DNA from 2 places in the Rossellomorea sp. KS-H15a genome. Region 1 is predicted to be linked to the other one. Evidence: a T-box and tRNA genes for the amino acid it is inferred to sense, from the RefSeq annotation. Region 1 holds a T-box; the other holds one or more tRNA genes.
What was found. The T-box of region 1 lies ahead of alaS (alanine--tRNA ligase). A T-box ahead of a tRNA ligase gene usually reads a tRNA of that ligase, here a tRNA-Ala.
Positions count from the first base shown of each region.

Region 2: it has a tRNA-Ala gene. The T-box ahead of alaS (alanine--tRNA ligase) is inferred to sense a tRNA for this amino acid. The anticodon was not compared.

Region 1 covers NZ_CP096886.1:3,498,283-3,509,170, reverse strand. The annotation lists gene M1J35_RS18000 (cysteine desulfurase family protein) at 1-907, shown strand, start outside; gene mnmA (tRNA 2-thiouridine(34) synthase MnmA) at 958-2,073, shown strand; gene M1J35_RS17990 (tetratricopeptide repeat protein) at 2,216-2,887, shown strand; gene M1J35_RS17985 (SF1B family DNA helicase RecD2) at 2,905-5,304, shown strand; gene M1J35_RS17980 (biotin transporter BioY) at 5,439-6,035, shown strand; gene bioB (biotin synthase BioB) at 6,051-7,058, shown strand; gene M1J35_RS17970 (hypothetical protein) at 7,253-7,438, shown strand; gene M1J35_RS17965 (YrzQ family protein) at 7,454-7,585, shown strand; gene M1J35_RS17960 (AI-2E family transporter) at 7,717-8,796, shown strand; T-box leader at 8,872-9,085, shown strand; gene alaS (alanine--tRNA ligase) at 9,147-10,888, shown strand, end outside.
Region 2 covers NZ_CP096886.1:4,142,987-4,153,874, reverse strand. The annotation lists gene M1J35_RS21350 (iron-containing alcohol dehydrogenase) at 1-390, shown strand, start outside; gene M1J35_RS21345 (glucose-6-phosphate isomerase) at 626-1,975, shown strand; gene M1J35_RS21340 (YugN-like family protein) at 2,069-2,476, shown strand; gene M1J35_RS21335 (potassium channel family protein) at 2,469-3,461, opposite strand; gene M1J35_RS21330 (GNAT family N-acetyltransferase) at 3,522-4,067, opposite strand; gene M1J35_RS21325 (lactate 2-monooxygenase) at 4,177-5,394, opposite strand; gene M1J35_RS21320 (vWA domain-containing protein) at 5,559-6,962, opposite strand; tRNA gene M1J35_RS21315 (tRNA-Ala) at 7,126-7,198, opposite strand; gene M1J35_RS21310 (arsenic transporter) at 7,521-8,876, shown strand; gene nagB (glucosamine-6-phosphate deaminase) at 8,946-9,695, opposite strand; gene nagA (N-acetylglucosamine-6-phosphate deacetylase) at 9,676-10,888, opposite strand, start outside.

The DNA of each region.
Region 1 (10,888 bases):
CATCGGAACGGCCGAAGCCAATAAGGAAAAGGGTACCCACATCATTACGACACAGACCGAGCATCATGCTGTATTGCATGCATGTGAATTCCTGGAATCAAAAGGCTTTGAGGTCACGTACCTGCCTGTGGACCGATCAGGAAGGATAGCGCTTCAGGATCTTGAAAAGGAGCTGCGTGATGATACCATTCTCGTCACGATCATGTTCGGGAATAATGAAGTGGGGACCCTGCAGCCGATTAAAGAAATCGGTGAATTATTACAGGATCACCAGGCCTATTTTCATACGGATGCTGTACAGGCCTTCGGATTGACCAGCATCGATGTCCGGGACCTGAGGGTCGATCTGCTTTCGGTTTCAGGGCATAAGATCAACGGTCCCAAGGGAATTGGATTTCTTTATTCCCACAAAGGGGTGGATCTTCAGCCTGGTTCATACGGCGGTGAACAGGAACGCAAGCGCCGTGCGGGAACAGAGAATGTCCCTGCCATCGTGGGTCTGGGGAGAGCAGTGGAGATTGCACGGCATTCTCTTGAGGAGAAGCATGCGTCTCTCTCCGGTCTCAAGAATCTGCTTAGACAGACGTTGGCTGATAAGGGGACCCAATTCGAAGAGAACGGATCCCTTGAGCACGGATTACCCCATGTGCTAAACTTAAGCTTTCCCGGCACGGATGTAGAATCCATGCTGATGAATCTGGATATGTCAGGTATCGCCGTTTCAAGCGGTTCCGCTTGTACGGCTGGATCGATAGAACCATCACATGTACTCGTGGCGATGTATGGGAAACAGTCCGATCAATCAAGGAACTCCATCCGTTTCAGCTTCGGCCTTGGAAATACGGAGGAACAGATTGAGAGAGTGGCCCATGAAGTCGCAAACATCGTGAAGAGATTAACAACATAAGAGGGTCGTCTTACATGAGGCGATCGAACGGAAACAAGGAGGTGGCGTTAGTGAAAAAAGAACCAAAGGATACGAGAGTGGTCGTTGGGATGTCCGGTGGAGTGGACTCTTCTGTAGCTGCATTATTATTGAAAGAGCAAGGCTATGAAGTCATCGGGATTTTCATGAAGAACTGGGATGATACCGATGAAAATGGAGTATGTACGGCAACCGAAGACTACAACGACGTGATTCGGGTATGTAACCAAATTGGGATTCCTTACTACGCTGTGAATTTTGAAAAACAATATTGGGATAAAGTGTTTACGTACTTCCTGGATGAATATAAAGCCGGCAGGACCCCGAATCCGGATGTGATGTGCAATAAGGAAATCAAGTTCAAGGCATTCCTTGATCATGCATTGAAGTTAGGTGCAGACTATCTGGCCACGGGTCACTATGCACAGGTCGAGTACCGTGATGGCGAATACAAAATGCTGCGCGGGGTCGATAACAATAAGGATCAAACATACTTCCTCAATCAGCTCGGGCAGGAACAGCTTGAAAAAGTGATGTTCCCCCTAGGCGGCATCGATAAGAAGAAGGTACGTGAAATTGCCAAGGAAGCGGGCCTTGCCACTGCAACCAAGAAAGACAGTACGGGAATCTGCTTCATCGGTGAACGTAACTTCAAGGATTTCTTGAGTAACTATCTTCCGGCGCAGCCTGGAAAGATGGAGACCCTGGATGGAAAAGTGATGGGGAAACATGATGGATTGATGTACTATACCATCGGTCAACGTCACGGCCTTGGCATCGGTGGTGCAGGTGAGCCGTGGTTTGCCATCGGGAAGGACCTGGAAAGGAATGTCCTTTACGTAGGTCAAAGCTTTGAGCACCCTGCCCTTTATTCCGATTCGATTCTTGCGACGGATGTTCACTGGACATCGAATGAAGAGAAATCGTCTGAGTTCGCATGCACGGCAAAATTCCGTTATCGTCAGGATGATAATAAGGTCACAGTCATTCCATTGGAAGATGGCAAGGTGAAAGTCATCTTTGATGAACCTATTCGCGCGGTAACGCCGGGACAGGCAGTCGTTTTCTACAACGGGGATGAGTGCCTTGGTGGAGGAACGATCGATACCATCTTTAAAGATGAGAAAAAACTGACGTACGTCGGATAAAGCAAAAGGACTGGGAAAAGGAGAAGGGAATCTCTTTTCTCTCAGTCCTTTTTTTCATCACGGAAGGATGTCCCTTATGTTATACTAGTAACGATAAAAGGAAGTACATACATAAATATTAGACCATATAGAGGTGTTTACATTGGATAAGAATTTAAAAGGCATTGAATTATTACAAGAAGGAAAAGTAGAAGAGGCGGTAAAACTCTTCACAGAAGCCATCGAAGAAAATCCGAAGGAACCGGTAGGGTATATCAATTTCGGTAATGTATTGATGTCGGTTGGTGACAATGAAAAAGCGAAGAAGTTTTTTGAACGGGCGATTTCCGTTGATGAAAACGCAGGAGCCGCTTATTACTCTCTCGGAAATCTGTTCTTCAATGAGAATAAATTTGACGAAGCAAAAGATCAATTTGAAAAGGCCATCTCCAAAGGAATGGAGAATAGCGACGTATTCTTCATGCTTGGGATGAGTCTGTTCCAGTTAGATCAGCCAAGATTTGCACTACCGTACTTTCAGCGAAGCGTTGAATTGAATGAAGAAGACATCGAAGCGCGTTTCCAATTAGGATTGTGTCTTGCGAAAGTGGAAGCATATGAAGAAGCGATCACTCAATTATCCCAAGTGGTGGAAGCGGATCCTGAGCATGCAGATGCCTATTACAATCTGGGGGTTGCGTATGCTGGGCATAAGGATGATGCGGATACGGCACTCATGTATTTTAACAAAGCCATTGACGTTCAACCTGATCATATGCTGGCGGGTTATGGAATCAAGATGATCGAAAAGCTTAAAAATGAACAAAGTGAATAGTTAGGGGGTTCACTGCCTTGAGCCAGCAAGACTCTTTAAAGCTGTTTGGTGAGGAAGAAATATATATAAAAGGAAGGCATCTTGTCACGATTTTTCATAATGAGGAGAACCTTTATTCGGTGGTCAGAATCCGTGTGGATGAAACGAATGATTCTTATGAGGATAAAGAAGCGGTCGTAACCGGGAATTTCCCTAAGATACATGAAGATGATACCTATATATTTTATGGTAGATTTCAAGAGCATCCAAGATTCGGCATGCAGTTTCATGCCAATCATTTCAAGAAAGAAATACCCCAAACCACACAGGGTGTCGTCCATTATTTATCAAGTGATCTCTTCAAAGGGATCGGGAAAAAAACAGCTGAAAAGATCGTTGAGCATATCGGGGAAAATGCGATCAGTAAAATACTCGAAAATCCAAGCCTTTTAGATGAAATTCCAAAGCTTCCAAAGGAAAAGGCTAAGAGTATCTATGATACGTTATCTGAGCATCAGGGACTCGAGCGGGTCATGATCATGCTGAATGAGCTTGGATTCGGTCCTCAGATTTCCATGAAGGTCTATCAGGCTTACAAAGAGCAGGCACTTGAAATCATTCAAAAGAATCCTTATAAGCTTGTGGAAGATATTGAAGGGATCGGCTTTACCCGGGCAGATGAATTGGGGTCCAAGATTGGTTTGACAGGCAGTCACCCGGACCGGATCAAAGCAGGCTGTTTATATACCCTGGAACAAACATGTGTCAAGCAGGGTCATGTGTATCTTGAAGCGGAAGAACTCATTGTTACGGTGAAAGAGCTCCTTGAGAAAAGTCAGCCAGAAAGAATCGAATACACGGACATTTCCACTCAATTGGTTTCCTTGGAGGAAGAAAGCAAAGTCATCGGTGAAGGGACGAAGGTGTATGTTCCTTCCCTCTATTTCTCTGAAAAGGGGATTGTGACGAATATCGAAAAGATATTGTCCCAGACACAGTATAAAGATCAATTCCCCCAGTCTGAATTCCTTCTGTCACTGGGTGCCCTGGAGGACAGGCTAGGGGTACAGTATGCGCCTTCTCAAAAGGAAGCCATCGAGACGGCATTGATGTCTCCCATGCTCCTGTTGACGGGTGGACCGGGTACGGGGAAGACCACTGTCATTCAGGGGATCGTCGAACTGTTCGCCGATCTTCACGGGTGTTCTTTGGATCCCAAGGATTACAAAGATGAACCGTTCCCGGTATTGCTCACGGCCCCTACAGGACGTGCAGCTAAGCGGATGACAGAATCTACGGGGCTGCCGGCCATGACGATCCACCGACTCCTCGGATGGAATGGTCAGGAAGGATTTCAGAGCGATGAAGAACGGGCCATCGAGGGCAAGCTGTTGATTGTGGACGAAGTGTCCATGGTCGACACTTGGCTGGCCCATCAATTGCTGAAGGCTCTGCCTGATGATATTCAAGTGATATTTGTCGGGGATGAAGATCAATTGCCGTCCGTCGGTCCGGGTCAGGTACTGAAGGACTTGTTGAATTCGGAAAGCGTGCCGACTGTCAGGTTGACGGATATATACAGGCAGGAAGAGGGTTCCTCGATCATTGAACTTGCTCACTATATGAAAAGGGGACAGGTTCCCGCCGATTTGACCAAACAGCAAAAAGATCGTTCGTTCTTTCCCTGCAGGACGAATCAGATTTCAGAGGTCGTTCAGAAAGTGGTGGAAAATGCCAAGAAGAAGGGCTACTCACCTAAAGATATACAGGTCCTTGCCCCAATGTACAGGGGCCCTGCAGGGATCGACCGCTTGAATGAACTTCTTCAGGAAATCTTTAATAGTAACGATGGGACACGGAAAGAAATCGCCTTCGGGGACGTGAAATACCGGATCGGTGATAAAGTCCTTCAGCTTGTCAATCAGCCTGAAAACAATGTTTTCAACGGGGATATAGGTGAAATCGTTTCGATCTTTTATGCGAAGGAAAACACCGAGAAACAGGACATGATCATCGTTTCGTATGAAGGCAATGAGGTCACGTATACACGGCAGGACCTCATGCAAATCACCCATGCGTATTGCTGCTCGATCCATAAATCCCAGGGAAGCGAATTTCCCATTGTCATTTTACCCGTCGTAAAGAGCTATTACCGGATGTTACGGAGAAATCTCCTATACACGGCCATTACAAGGAGCAAGCAATTTCTCATTCTCTGCGGAGAGCTGGATGCTTTCAAGCTTGGAGTGGAGAGGGAAGATGATTTTCTCAGGAAAACGACCTTGAGTGAGAAGCTGAGAGGCATACTGCATCACGAGGGGCGTCGTGTGGAAGAAGATTTATCAGAAGGGGACATACCCATTGAAGAAGTCCTTCTGAATGAAGACCCGATGATTGGAATGGAAGGGATCAGCCCTTACGATTTCATGAAGGCATAAAGTTGATGAATGAAGATGTCATTCATCAACTTTTTTTAAGTTTATTGTCAACTAAAACAAAATTTAAGTTGACATATATTTAATGAAAGCGATATCCTTATCTTGTAGAAAAAATGACAGATGGGGGAAGACAGATGAGCAGAAAATTAAGGACAATCGATCTTACACTGGCAGGGATGTTTGTTGCACTTATGGCGATCGGTGCCAACATCACCACATTCGTACCTTTTATGGTAGTAGGCGGTGTGCCCATTACTTTACAGACGTTTTTCGCCATTTTAGCAGGGGCGATCCTTGGAAGCAGGGTCGGGGCGATTTCCATGACAGTGTACGCATTGGTCGGTCTTGTAGGGGTCCCGGTATTTGCCCGATTTGGAGCAGGGTTATCTTCTATAGTAAGCCCGACATTCGGATTTATCGTTTCGTTTATCTTCACAGCTTACATTACCGGTAAAATCGTGGAAAAACATAAAGGGATCAAAGTATATATCTTCGCCGCACTGGTCGGGATGGCCGTCAATTATGTAGTCGGAACAAACTGGATGTACGCTGCATATAAGTTCTGGGCACAAGCTCCGGAAGGATTCACCTATAAGCTCGCATGGGCATGGATGGTGGTTCCGCTTCCGAAGGACATCATTTTAGCCGTCTGTGCTGGTGTCATGGCCCATCGTTTAGAAAAATCGGTTCTGTCAAAAAGTACATTTAGAAATTTGAAGCGTGCCGCTTAATGGGGAGGTTGTCAGATGAAAACGTGGAAAACACTTGCAGATGAGGTCATCGAGGGAAGGGAACTAACGAACGAAGAAGCTTTAGCCATCCTGAAAAGTCCGGATGATGAGCTTCTGGAGCTGTTGCACAGCGCGTACGTGATCCGGAAACATTATTATGGAAATAAGGTCAAATTAAATATGATCATTAATACAAAATCGGGACTGTGTCCTGAGAATTGTGGGTACTGTTCCCAGTCAAGCGTCTCTGATGCACCGATTGAGAAGTACCGCATGGTGGATAAAGAAACCATCATGAAGGGAGCCGAAAATGCTCATCAACTGAATGTCGGCACTTACTGCATCGTGGCAAGTGGCCGTGGTCCGAGCAATCGGGAAGTGGATCATGTTGTATCGGCCGTTAAAGAAATCAAGGAACAGTATAATTTGAAAGTATGCGCATGTCTAGGATTATTAAAGGGTGACCAGGCGAAACGGTTAAAGGAAGCAGGGGTGGACCGCTACAACCATAACATCAATACGTCCGTTAATCATCATGAAAACATCACCACTTCCCATACATATGAAGACAGGGTGAATACCGTAGAGCAGGCAAAAGCAGAAGGTATTTCCCCTTGCTCCGGAATCATTGTCGGCATGAAAGAAACGCTGCAGGATGTGGTGGATATGGCACATAGCCTGAAGGTCCTCGATGCTGACTCGATACCGGTCAATTTCCTTCATGCCATCGATGGGACACCTCTTGAAGGAACGGATGAACTGAACCCGAGGTATTGCTTAAAGGTCCTTTGCTTGATGCGCTTCATCAATCCAACGAAAGAGATCAGGATTTCCGGTGGGCGTGAAGTGAACCTGCGAAGCCTTCAGCCACTGGGCCTTTATCCTGCAAACTCGATCTTTGTCGGGGATTACCTTACGACAGCCGGACAGGACGGCACAGCGGACCATAAAATGCTTGAAGATCTCGGATTTGAAATTGATTATGTAAAAGAAGAAATCGGGCAGTCCGTCACCACTCCATAAAAATTCAATGGATGCTATGGAAAAGGTTACTCCTTATGAATTCAGGAAAATATCCCACACTATATAAGAACGTTGATATTGCATCAATGTTTGGGCGTCAGAACTCATTAAACAAGTATAAAACATGCACTGATTGGACATGATGGTAGGGAATAATCACCATTATCCGGTGAAGCCCTGAGGTGAACGTACCGATGAAGTGTCCAAATTGTCAGAGTAAAGATATCGGAAAGATCGGCATCAACCAATACTATTGTTGGGGATGTTATATTGAACTTTCCTTGTCTAAGGGAGTCATTCACACTCACCAGGTGGAAGAGGATGGATCACTCAGCTCCTTAGATGACTTGTTTGATGAGGAAGAACGCCGACTAAGCTAGGAAGAGGTGTCTTTCTTGAATAAAACATTTGCATCCATCGTTGGTTTTGGAGCAGGAGTCGCGGCTTCCATCTATTCTCAAAGGTCCAATATGATGAGTCAGAGACAAATGAAACGAATCCGTAAACAAGTAAAGAAACTTTTTTAACAGCCGAAAGAGACTGGCTCATTGTGGGTCAGTCTCTTTTTTTGTTCTTTAATAAAGGAGGGCGAATGAATCCCCATGAATAAAACCACCTCTTATCTTCAAACACTAGAGGAGAAAAGAGGGAGGTGTGGATGGTGGAAAGAAAATCTTATACAAGATGGATATACAGGCTTTCGATGGCCCTCATTCTTGCATTATTTTTATATGTACTCTATTTATTGAAGCCTGTATGGCATCCGGTATTAGAGGTCTTATTCTTTTCCCTGCTTCCTTTCTTCATAGGCGGGTTCATTGCCTACCTGCTTCATCCTGTAGTGGAGAAACTGCATGAAGCAGGTATTCACAGGGGGATCGCCATCCTCTTCATCTACCTCCTTTTCTTTGGGGGATTGGGCTATGCCATCTATAAAGGGACCCCGGCCGTCATTCATCAGCTGAAGGATTTATCGGAGAACGCGCCGGTTTTCACAGAGCAGTACCAGGGCTGGCTGAAGGTTGTTCAGAGTGAGACTTCCACATGGCCGGACGGAATCCAGTCACAGCTTGAGAAGAGAATAGACGGACTCGAAGCGTGGGTGACGGGCCTTGTGGCTTTGGTGCTGGCGACGGTGATGAAGTTCATGAACAGTCTGCTCATCGTGGCCATCATTCCCTTCGTATCCTTTTATTTATTAAAGGATATTACAAAAGTAAAGGCGTTCATGTGGCAGCTTACCCCGAAACAGTGGAGGCAGAGTGCGATATCATTTTCACATGATGTGGATGAATCCCTCGGTGGTTATATCCGGGGGCAGCTCTTGGTTTGCTTGATCATCGGTGGTATTTCAGCCGCCACCCTATGGCTGATCGGTATGAAATACCCCCTCATTCTCGGCTTGATCATTGGCGTGACGAATGTGATCCCGTATTTCGGCCCGATCATTGGGGCTGTCCCGGCAGCCATCATCGCAAGTACGATCTCCACGAATATGGTGATCTATGTTGTCATTATGGTGGTGGTCCTGCAGTTCTTGGAGGGTAACATCCTATCACCACTCATCGTCGGTAAAAGTCTTCATATGCACCCTTTATTCATCATGGGTGCTTTAATCCTGGGAGGCGAGGTAGGCGGTGTGATCGGCATGATTGTAGCAGTTCCCTTTCTTGCCGTCATTAAAGTGGCCATTTTACACGGAAGGACCCATTTTCTTCATACAAAGATCGATGAATAGCTGAAAAATGGGAATGATCATTGACAAATACGATGAATATTTCTATAATCCAACATATACAAGTATTCGCATAAAATGAAAGCAATGAAGGACCGAGTACGTTATAGTCCATCTTCCAGAGAGAAATCCCCCAGGGTGTAAGGGATTTTAGATGAAGGATAACGGAATGCTAATCCTGAGTGCAGGTAAAGCCTGCCGTCCAGCCGCGTTAAGGTGCATTGAGGGATGAATGAACGAAGGTTTATTCATAACCAGGGTGGTACCGCGAGAAACAGCTCTCGTCCCTGTTTTAGGGATGAGGGCTTTTTTGTATTCTTTTTTAACCATACATACAAAGGAGGAAGCTTGATATGAACAAATTAACAGGCGCAGAAATTCGTCAGAAGTTTTTAGATTTCTTTCAGGAAAAAGGACACGGAGTAGAACCGAGTGCATCACTCGTTCCCCATGAAGATCCTTCCCTATTATGGATCAACAGTGGGGTAGCGACATTAAAGAAATATTTTGATGGCCGTGTGATCCCTCAAAATCCACGAATCGTGAATGCCCAAAAATCGATTCGTACGAACGACATCGAGAATGTAGGGAAGACAGCACGACATCATACATTCTTCGAGATGCTCGGGAACTTCTCGATCGGTGATTACTTTAAGGTAGAAGCAATTGAATGGGCATGGGAGTTCCTCACGGATGAAAAGTGGGTTGGCTTCGATCCTGAAAAGCTTTCCGTCACGATCCACCCGGAAGATCACGAAGCATTTGACATCTGGAACCAAAAAGTGGGGGTCCCTGCGGAACGCATCATCCGTATCGAAGGGAACTTCTGGGATATCGGAGAAGGCCCGAGTGGTCCGAATACAGAAATCTTCTATGATCGCGGACCTGAATACGGAGACAATCCCGAAGATCCAGAATTATATCCAGGCGGGGAAAATGATCGTTATCTTGAAGTGTGGAATCTGGTGTTCTCACAATTCAATCACAATCCTGACGGGACGTACACACCGCTTCCGAAGAAGAACATTGATACTGGCATGGGCCTCGAGCGAATGGCGTGCGTCGTTCAGGAAGTCCCTACGAACTTTGATACCGATTTATTTATGCCGATCATTGCTGCAACGGAAGAAATTTCAGGGAAGTCTTACGGCAAAGACAACGATACGGATGTAGCTTTCAAAGTTATTGCCGATCATATCAGAACGGTTTCCTTTGCGATCGGTGACGGGGCCCTTCCATCCAATGAAGGCCGCGGGTATGTCTTAAGAAGACTTCTTCGCCGCGCTGTACGCTTTGCCAAACAGATCGAAATCAACCGCCCATTCATGTATGAATTGGTTCCTGTCGTTTCTGAAATCATGGTTGACTTCTATCCGGAAGTGAAGCAAAAAGCAGAATTCATCCAAAAAGTGGTGAAAAATGAAGAGGACCGTTTCCATGAGACATTGAATGAAGGTTTGGCTATCCTTTCATCCATCGTCAAGGTACAAAAGTCTTCCGGAAGTAACGTGATTCCTGGTGAAGATGTCTTCCGTCTTTATGACACGTATGGTTTCCCTGTTGAATTAACGGAAGAGTACGCAGAAGAAGAAGGATTGACGGTTGATCATGAAGGTTTTGAGAGAGAGATGGAAGGTCAGCGTGAAAGAGCGAGATCTGCCCGCCAGGATGTAGGAAGCATGCAGGTGCAGGGTGGAGTGCTGAGTGATATTACAGTGGAAAGCCGCTTTGTCGGATATGACACACTCGAAAGTAATTCGACAGTCCTTGAATTATTGGTGGACAATGAACGTCAGCCTCAGGTCGGTAAAGGTCAGGAATGCCAGTTCATCCTCAACGAGACTCCTTTCTATGCAGAAAGCGGTGGACAGATCGGGGATAAGGGATATATCGAAGCAGATGGCGTAAGAGTATTCGTCAAAACGGTCAAAAAAGCACCTAATGGACAAAACCTTCACACGGCCGTTGTAGAAGAGGGGACATTGGAGCAGGGGGCCGAGGTCCTTGCAAGGGTTTCAAGAGAATCCAGAACAAAAGTGGAGAAAAACCATACAGCGACCCACATTCTTCATCAGGCATTGAAAGACGTCCTTGG
Region 2 (10,888 bases), 640 kb from region 1:
GGTTATAACGGTGACTGGGCAAGCCATAACATCGAACATGCCGTGTCAGCAGTATATGACATTCCTCATGCCGGTGGACTGGCAATCCTGTTCCCGAACTGGATGAAGCATAACCTGAAAGTGAATCCATCACGATTCGCCCAAATGGCTGAACGTGTATTCAACGTCGACCCAGCCGGCAAATCGGAAGAGGAAGTGGCGCTTGAAGGGATCGAAAAGCTTCGCGAATTCTGGTCAAGCCTGGGTGCACCTACACGCCTGGCGGACTATGACATCGACGACAGCCAATTAGACCTTATGGCAGACAAAGCCATGGTCAACGGCGAATTCGGTAACTTCAATAAACTAAACAAAGACGACGTCCTTGCGATTTTAAGAGCATCTCTATAATGTAGTGGGGAGGGACGGACCTTGGGTAAAGGTCCGTCCCTCTTTTTTGTTTTACTCGGCAGATTCCAAAAATATCGGGTTTTCTTCCCAGGAATTAGGGGAATATAAGCGGGTGAGAGTTATGGTGGATAAAAAGTTTTTCGTGCACACGCTTACATAGAGGGGGCTTTCTTGATTCTCGGGTCAGCTTTCGATAAAGTGAGATAGAAGAAAATATTTTAATCGGAGGATGGTTATGACACACATTCGTTTTGATTATTCAAAAGCGTTATCGTTTTTTGGAGAACACGAACTTACATACTTAAGTGATGCGGTTAAGGTTGCCCATCATTCACTACATGAACAAACAGGTGCAGGGAGCGACTTCCTTGGTTGGATCGATCTTCCTGTAGATTACGACAAAGAAGAATTTTCACGCATTCAGAAATCAGCGGAGAAAATCAAGAATGATTCCGATATCCTTCTTGTGATCGGTATCGGTGGATCGTACCTAGGGGCGCGTGCGGCGATTGAGATGCTGAACCACAGCTTCTATAACGCTCTTCCGAAAGATAAGCGTTCCACTCCACAAGTGTTATTCGTTGGACAAAACATCAGTTCCACATACATGAGAGACTTAATGGATCTTCTTGATGGAAAAGACTTCTCCATCAATGTGATCTCAAAGTCCGGTACGACGACTGAACCTGCCCTTGCCTTCCGTATCTTCCGCAATATGTTGGAAGAAAAGTACGGGGTGGAAGAAGCACGTAAACGTATTTATGCCACTACGGATAAATCGAAGGGTGCACTGAAGACACTGGCGACAGACGAAGGCTATGAAACATTCGTCGTTCCAGATGATATTGGAGGACGCTATTCTGTCCTGACAGCAGTAGGATTGCTTCCAATCGCCGTCAGCGGAGTGGAAATCGAGACGATGATGAACGGTGCTGCGCAGGCCCGTGAAGATTTCAGCAATTCCGAGCTGACGGAAAACGCTGCTTATCAATATGCTGCTGTTCGTAATGCACTATACAACAAAGGCAAGACAATCGAAATGCTCATCAACTATGAGCCGGGATTACAGTACTTTGCTGAATGGTGGAAGCAGCTGTTCGGTGAAAGTGAAGGAAAAGACCAAAAAGGGATTTATCCTTCTTCTGCAAACTTCTCGACAGATCTTCATTCTCTTGGACAATACGTTCAGGAAGGACGCCGTGACATTTTCGAAACAGTCATCAAGGTTTCAGAGCCCCGTCATGAGCTGAAAATCGAGAAAGCGGAAAGTGACCTGGATGGATTGAACTATCTTGCAGGTGAAACTGTGGACTTCGTGAATAATAAAGCATTTGAAGGAACACTGCTTGCCCATACAGATGGAGGGGTACCTAACCTGATCGTGGAAATTCCTGCAATGGATGCCTACACATTCGGTTACCTGGTGTACTTCTTCGAGAAAGCATGTGCCATGAGTGGATACCTTCTTGGTGTGAATCCATTCGATCAGCCGGGAGTGGAAGCATATAAAGTGAATATGTTCGCCCTTCTTGGTAAACCAGGCTTTGAAGAGAAGAAAGCCGAGCTTGAAAAACGCCTGAAATAATGAACAAGAGCACTGAGTAAATCTCAGTGCTCTTTTTACATTTTTCTTTTCTTTTAGGAGAAACTATCCCTAAAAGAAAGGGGATGCATCCACGTGATTGAGCTTTCATCAAGCATTGAAGGACAGCATTATCAACTGTATAAACTGGAACAGCTACTAAAGCCGCTTGGATATTCGATCGGCGGTAACTGGGATTACGATCACGGCTACTTCGATTATAAAATTGATGACGAGGTCGGGTATCAATTTCTAAGAGTGCCTTTTACCTCAGTAGACGGGCAACTGGACTCAAGGGGAGCTACCGTTGAATTCGGTAAACCGTTCCTTCTTTCTCATAAATACCAGATTGGCCTGGACGACTTTGCGTCGACAGGGAACTTTTCCGGTTCTGTCAATCAATTTTCAGAGCCACAGGATCCCGATGCAAGTTTTCCTGAAAAGTACATTGCCGTTGGGAAGGAACTTGTGAAGGAACTTGAGACCACTCTGTTTTCTAGTTAGAAATCACAAGAAGTTCGTCTGATTCTTCAACAATCGTCGTTAAAGGAGGATTCACGGATGTGTTTTCTCCTTTTTTAATGCCGAGAAGGATGATGTTGTGCTTGAGTAGGTGTCCACTAAGGGAATGGAAGTTTTCATTGATGTACTCTTTTGCAACAGGGATCAGCTTCAGATTATTTCCTTTAAGGTGATTCAACAGCTTTAAGATCGTTTTGGACATCCCCTGGGATATGATGCTATTCATCATTACGTAGCTTGTCTGCATATTGGTCTGGATGACTTCATCGGCACCGGCCCGTTTCGCATTAGCGACTTGATCCTTCTGGAGAATTTCGACCACGGTATATAGTCCGGGATGATTTCCTTTAATGGCAAGGAGGGTCAGGACCGAATTCATATCAGAAGTCATTTCGTCTTTATTTTGATCGGCTGTGATGATGGCAATCGATGCTTCATTCAAATTGGCTTTCTTCAGGATGGAATCCTTGAAAGGAGTCCCCTTTACAAAATGGATATGATGATTGTTATAGGGGTTCTTTTGGAGGGTTTCATCGACCAGGATAATATCACAGGTTGACTGAAGGGAGGTCAGCTGATTGATCACTTCCCGTGCACGCTCATTCCAGCCTACGATGATGACATGTTCTTTTCCTTTATATGTTGCCTTTCCTTCCAGATAGGCATTCTGGGTCATGACGGTTTCGGCTGCCAGTGTGACGAAATAGGTTGAAAGGAAACCTGCACCAACCAGGATGAGTACAATCCCAAGCAATCGTCCTTCCCATGTTAATGGGACGAAATCTCCATAACCCACGGTTGACGTTGTAATGATGGCCCACCAGATCCCGTCAAATAGCGAAGGGAAAGTATCAGGTTCTATAAAATGAATGACTGTGCCGAAAGATAGCATCAGCGTGATGGCAATCATGAAGATCCGAATAACTAAGGGCCAGCGCAAGAACCCATGAAACAATTGCTGTACCATTCTACCAGCTCCTTTTTCATATGCACTGACCATTATTTCCTATTCAGGTTCGTCTCATAACTAATCCAGCCATTCTTTCTTCAATAAACTGTACATATATGCGTCAAATGCCTGGTCATCCTGTAGGATATATTCCCTCAGCAAACCTTCCTGCTTGAATCCAAGCTTCTCCACTACCCGGGCCGATGCCTTATTATAAGGAACGATCACTGCTCCTATACGAATCATTCCTTTTTCTGAAAAAAGGTAATGGAGTAGTGGGGCCAGGGCTTCACCCATGATTCCCTTACCCCAATGGCTGGGATGAAGGTCATATCCGATTTCGCAGCGTTTATAAGCCTTCGAAATGCCATGGAAACCGCATGTCCCGATCATCTTGTTGGAATCTTTCTCCACGATGGCCCAACGCATGGGACCGCCTGATTCCAGGTGCTTTTCATAGTTTTCAACCATGCTGACCGCCACGTCTTTTGATTCTATCGGACTCATGCCGAAATAGCGGAGAACGTCCACGGACGTATAAAGTTCATAAAGAAAATCGACATCTTCCATTGCAATCTGTCTTAGAACCAATCTCTCTGTTTTAAATTCTGGATATTTTTCCATATTTATCAACCCCTTTATAGAAGAAAGTATACCATGGAAAAACCCTTGGCAGGGGGCTAATATCATCTGCGCGAAAAAGCCTCTGCCGAATTGGACAGAGGCTCCTTCACTATGACTTGAATCCTGCAGTTGGCTGTGCGTTCCACCCTTTCTTTGAATGAAATGAACCGTCCTTCACGTCTTTCAAAAGGGAGGCATCACATTCGGAAACAGATGATTGACCTGAAAGGGCCAATGTTAAATCGAGATCGGCCAATATATTCCGGATCACTTCTTTCACCCCTTGTTCACCTGCCAGGGTCAGACCGTACATATAGGGCCTGCCTATGAGAACGGAATCTGCTCCGAGGGCAAGGGCTTTTACGACATCGGCTCCACGCCGGATCCCGCTGTCAAAGAGCACAGGGATACGCCCGTTCACGACGTCGCATATGACGGGCAGAGAGTCTAAGGCTCCGATGGCCCCGTCAACCTGTCTTCCACCATGATTGGATACGATAATTCCATCCATTCCCCGGTCGATGGCAAGCTTGGCGTCGTCGGGATGGAGAATGCCTTTCAGCAGGATCGGCAGACTCGTATGTACACGCAGAAAGTCCAGGTCATCCCATGTCAGTCTTGCATTGCCAAACACTTGGGACCAGAGGATGGCAGCTGCATTCCGGTCGACTTCAGGGGGTTCTTTCAATTTTGAACGAAAGACAGGATCGCTCACGTAATTACCGACTCCTTCTCCCGACAAAAAGGGAAGATAGGCGTTTTCAAGGTCGTATTCACGCCACGCCATCATCGGGGCATCAAGGGTCACGACGATAGCGGAGTATCCTGACGCTTCAGCCCTCTGAAGCATACTTGCTGCAATCTCAAGGTCATTACTCCAATACAGCTGGAACCATCTTGGGGACTCCCCCATGACGGAAGCGATTTCTTCCATGGAGTAAGTAGACGCTGAACTTGCAATGAACGGGACATTCATGGATGCCGCCGCGCGGGCTGACGCCAGCTCCCCATCAGGGTGAACGATGGATTGTACTCCGATCGGTGCAAGGAGGAGGGGGGAGGAGTAGATTTCCCCGAATAAAGTCACGTTCAGGTCGCGGTTCTCGACATTATTCAGCATACGGGGGACGATCTGCCAGCGGTCGAGGGCACTCCTGTTCGCGTGCATCGTCCCCTCACCGCCTGCACCTCCCGCCACATAATAAAACGGGCCGTCCTCAAGCTTTTCCCGTGCCATTTGTTCCAGCTCTTCAAACCGGAAAGGGATGGAGGGACGGACCTTCCTTTGATAAATTTCATTTTGGACTTGGTTTCCATACTGATTCATGATCTTTGTTCTCCTTTCATCTCTGCCGGAAGAAATGCAATCGTCAAAAGGAAGCGTATGTAATCGGCGTGCTTTTCCTTATAAAGAAAATGGTACTTACAGTATTCAGAAAAGTCAATCAAATCACACGAAAAAAGAGACCGGTCATATGACCGGCTCCCAGTTTATATCCCAACCTGCTTTTTGATCGCATCCAATCGTTTATCCAGCTCATCAGAAACGGTTTTCACTTCTTCGTGCTTATTGGACTCCAGGTCATTCAGGTAGTTCCTGATTTTCTCTTGACGGTCATCCAGGAGAGAAGAGATGGCAGAGCGTTTCTCTGAATCAATGAGCTCCTCTTTTTCCAGGCGATTGAGAATCTGGATCATCCTGTTTTCTTCATTCCGAATCATCGTTTGATAGGTAGAGACGATATCCCTCAAGGCATTATAATGATCGACTGTCGTCCAAACATTATCACTGAACCGATTGACAGCCCACCATCTCCACGTATTTTTATTGATGACTTCTTTCCACACGTTCTCAATTTCAGACAATTCTTGTTTCGATTTCACAGAGGAGTACTCTCCGCCACCGGCCTCTGCCACCTTCTTCAATTGCCCGTCGGCTTCTGAGTCCACATCGAATCCGATAATATTGATTTTGACATTGGTATTGTCCGCCTTCACCTTTTTGGCAGCAGCCACGGGATCCCCATCGCAGGTTTCGATTCCATCGCTCACGACATAGATGAAGTTCTCCGTCTTTTCGTCACTATGGGAAGTAAGTTGTTCGTTGGCCAATTCGATGCTTGATGCCAGTGGGGTCCAGCCCTTCGGATCGAATTTCTTCAGTGATTCCGAGAAGGCGCCCTCCTCATACGGTTGAAGGGGATAGATAGACGCGACTGCCTTACATGACATGTCTTTATCGGCATCACTGCCTGTTCCCTTATGTCCGAACGCGATCAGGGAAACATTCACGGATTCGGGTAACTCCTTTGCGAGGCTTTTCAGGCTATCCTTGGCAAGGGACATCTTGCTTTCACCATCCACGTCGGCTTTCATACTTCCGCTTGAATCGATCAACAAGGCGACATTCACCTTTTTGTCTTCTTTTTCGGTGATTTCATCCATCGGGACATCCTGCAGAAGTCTACCATCGGGAAGCTTCATTTCCTCATATACGACCTCATAGTTTTCAAGCTCAGAGGCAATATCACCGTACCCCGTCTGGAGGCTTGAGAGGATGGACTGTGTCCAATTTTGTTCGGTCCATTTCTCCGTTTCTTTCGTAACGATGTTCTTCATATATTCATCGATGGCCTTCCCTGTAGCTTTTTTATAGGCTTCGGGTTCTTTGGACCAGCTTTTCTTTTCTATGTATTTTTGATAGAGTTCGCCCTCATCCTCATTGATCCATTCTTCCGGGGTATTTGATAAGTCCACATCCTTGGAAGCCTGGGCAGGTTGACCGGGATTCTGTCCGCCTTTTTCCTTAGTAGCGGCATTTTCTGCATCTCCCTGACATCCTGTTAGAAGGAGGAGTAACAAGGCTAAACGAAATAGAGGCTTTATGGGTTTCATATCATTCTCCTTTTGCGGATAGAGTCATACAACGTCATATTTTATCCATAAATTTACTTTTTATCTACTACCCTTAGAACCAGGACAATAAACCCATTTTCAACACAATAAAAAAGGCGTCCTTATTGTATAAATAAGGACGCCTTTTTATGTCATTTCGGTATGGAGCATAGCGGGATCGAACCGCTGACCTTTTGGCTGCCAGCCAAACGCTCTCCCAGCTGAGCTAATGCCCCGTGATTCGGTCAAGATTTATTATATGAAATGTTCATGCCTTCCGTCAATGCTTTTTTGAAATATTCTTTGCTTTGCTTAAAAAAATTCATTATACAGGGCTTGGTCCCTCCTGAAACTATATAAGGGCGTTTGTTTAATAATTGTACCGCCATGCTTCCTCCGCACCTGTCACGGACCGGCAAATATACTAGAGTGACAAACATACATTTTGCTAGATTTAGGTGAAAAACCAGTCCACTTCTATAGGGGTGAATATACATATAGGGAATGGGACATGCAGATCAAACTGTGCATGCCGATCATTTAGAAAGGAGAATAAATATGTCTTTCACGATAGGAATGACGATATTTGTATTCGTGATGACGATGGTAGTGATTTTTTTGAGGCCCGGTGGGATGAATGAGGCATGGCCTGCATCAGTAGGGGCGTTGATCATCTTTATGATGGGGACTGTATCCTTCTCTGACGTTGCAGATATCATCGATAAAATAGGGGGGGCGTCTATTACGATCATGGCAACCATTGTCATGGCAGTCATTTTAGAAAGCTTCGGTTTTTTTCACTGGGTGGCTGCCCGTATGGTGAAATGGTCTAAATACTCAGGATATCGCTTATATTGGTACATTCAATTGCTTTGTTTCACCATGACCCTGTTATTCAATAACGATGGAAGTATTCTCATTACAACCCCCATCCTGATTCTGCTTCTTAAAAATCTTCGACTAAAACCCCATGAAATGATTCCGTATCTATTGAGTGGTGCTCTGATTGCCACCGCTTCTAGTGCCCCGATTGGAGTAAGTAATATTGTGAACTTGATTGCACTGGAGATTGTTCATATGACCCTCTACATGCATACGGCCATGATGTTTGTACCTGCGACATTAGGATTGGTGTTCATGTCAGTGCTGATGTTCATCGTATTAAAGAATAAATTACCGAAGACATTACCAAGGTCCACACATGATGTGGAAGAGAGATTTTTCACGAAGAATTTCCATCCACTGAAAGGGACGATTTCAGTGGAAACCAAGAAAAAGCGAACAGCCTTCATGTTGAAAGTGCTACTGTTTGTCTTCGTCATGCGCTGTCTCCTTTTCGTCGCTTCCTTCTTTGCGATCCCGATTGAATTGGTTGCGGTACTTGGATCAACCGTACTCCTGTTATGGAGATGGTACCATTTGGGTACTAACCCATTGGATATATTGAAAAAAACACCTTGGCATATTCTGATCTTTGCGTTTTCCATGTATGTCATCATTTATGGATTGCATAATGCAGGGTTGACGGATATGCTGGTTGCGCTTTGTGAACCGATCGTCAACCAGGGACTCCTGCAGGCGAGCTTCACCATGGGGGGATTGGTTTCGATTCTTTCAAATATCTTTAATAATCACCCTGCACTCATGGTCGGGACGATAACATTGACGGAAATGGGACTGGACCCCATAACGCTTAAAACCATTTATCTTGCCAATGTCATCGGCAGTGATATCGGTTCCCTGCTTTTACCAATAGGCACCCTGGCATCACTTATCTGGATGCATATCCTGAGACAAAATCATATTAAAGTCAACTGGAAGGATTACTTGAGTGTCTCCTTGATCGTCATCCCCGCTGCAACGGTATTTACTTTATTCCTGTTATACTATTGGGTACAAATGGTGTTTGCATGATAAAAAAAGCGGAGAACATTGGATTGTTCACCGCTTTTTTTCATGCTTTATTTTTACATCCTTACCCTTTCATCTAGTCATCAATTTATGATCTTTCACCAGAGCCAGTGCTTCCTTATCGGCGATCACCGTCACATTCAAATGGCGATTCAAGACAGACGCAGGAAAGTCCTCTGATATTTCACCTTCCACTAACTTTTTTAATGCCTTCTGTTTAGAGTGGCCAGAGGCGAGAAGAAGGATTTCTTTGCTTTTTAAAATGGAGGCGATACCCATTGTAATCGCATGCGTCGGCACGTCATTGATGGAATCGAAGTAGCGGGCATTGGCCTCACGGGTGGATTGTGTAAGCTCGACAATATGGGTGGGAGAGTCAAAAGAAGTGCCCGGCTCATTGAATCCGATATGTCCATTGCTTCCGATTCCCAGTACCTGAAGGTCGATTCCTCCCTCGGAATGGATCTTTTCATCATACGCTTCACATTCCCCGTCAAGATCGGCGGCTTTCCCTGAAGGAATATGTGTGTTTTCTAACGGGATATCAATATGATTGAATAGGTTCTCATTCATATAGTGACAGTAGCTGTTGGGATGATCGCCGGACAGTCCGATGTATTCATCCAGATTGAAAGAAGACACCTGCTGATAGGAGGTGTTATTTTCCTGATGGTCAGCGATCAATGCTTTATAAAGACCTTGGGGTGTGCCTCCTGTGGCTAGTCCCAGGGTAATTTTTTTGTTTTTGTTCACCTTGGATAACAGATAGTCCGCAGCGACATGACTCATTTCCTGGTAGTCTTTAACTTCTATTAGTTTCATGAGTTTCATCCTCTCGAAGATAGGCTGTTTTCCCTTTGCATATTGTGGCATATACATCTTTGTTTTCGTCCAGTATGACGATGTCTGCATCTTTAAGGGGGGAAAGGCTTCCTTTCCGGTTAAACACATTCAATTGCCTTGCCGGATTTTCTGAGGTCATTTTAATGGCACTCCTCATATCGCCCGTTGTGAATGTTTGAATGTTTGTGAAAGCATCTTTCATTTTCAGGACGCTTCCTGCCAATGTGTCCTCATCCAATAAAGCCTTCCCATCCTTGACCGTCACCATCTGGCCGCCGAGCTCATACTGACCATTCTTCAGACATTTCGCCCTCATGGAATCGGTGATAAGGATCAAGCGTTCATCTGTGATCTGATTAAAAGCGAGTTGAATCACTTCAGGGCGGACGTGGATGCCGTCTGTAATCAATTCCACCATCAGTTCCTGTCGAAGGAAGGATGCCCCGACAATACCGGGCTCACGATGATGCAGGCCTGACATTTGATTAAACAAATGGGTCACATGGGACAAGCCGGCGTCGATGGCTTCCCCGACTTCATCGAAGGTTGCACTGGAGTGGCCCACTGAAGAGATGATCCCGTTTTCTTTTAAGTAAGAGATCAGTTCATGATCCTCATCAAGCTCGGGGGCGAGGGTGACTAATTTTATTTGGTTCTGAGAGAGTGTCTGCCAGCGTTTAAATATGTCGACACTCGGCTTTTGAATTCGATCGAGAGGCTGCGCGCCTGCCCGGTCAGGGTTGATGAACGGTCCTTCCAGGTGAAGTCCCAGAATTTCCGCCTGACCGCCTTTTTGATGATTGGCCATATAATCTGCAGTATTCTTCAATGCTTTTTCGATTGACTCGGACTCTTCTGTCATGGTTGTGGCGAGGAAGCTCGTGGTCCCTTCTTTCGGAAGAGTCCCGGTCATCGTATCAAGGGCTTCCCTGGTCGCATCCATGGTATCGGCTCCATTTACGCCATGGATATGAATATCTATCATTCCCGGGACCACACTATACCCATGGGGAAGGGAAATCACTTTAAACTCTTCTATACCGGTCAAACGGGAGCGTTCACCCAATTCGGTGATCATGCCATTTTCTATTTTGATATAGCCTTTTTCATACACTTTATCTTCTGCATAGATCGTTCCATTCAGTATCAGCAGTTTTTCTATATTTGAGGTC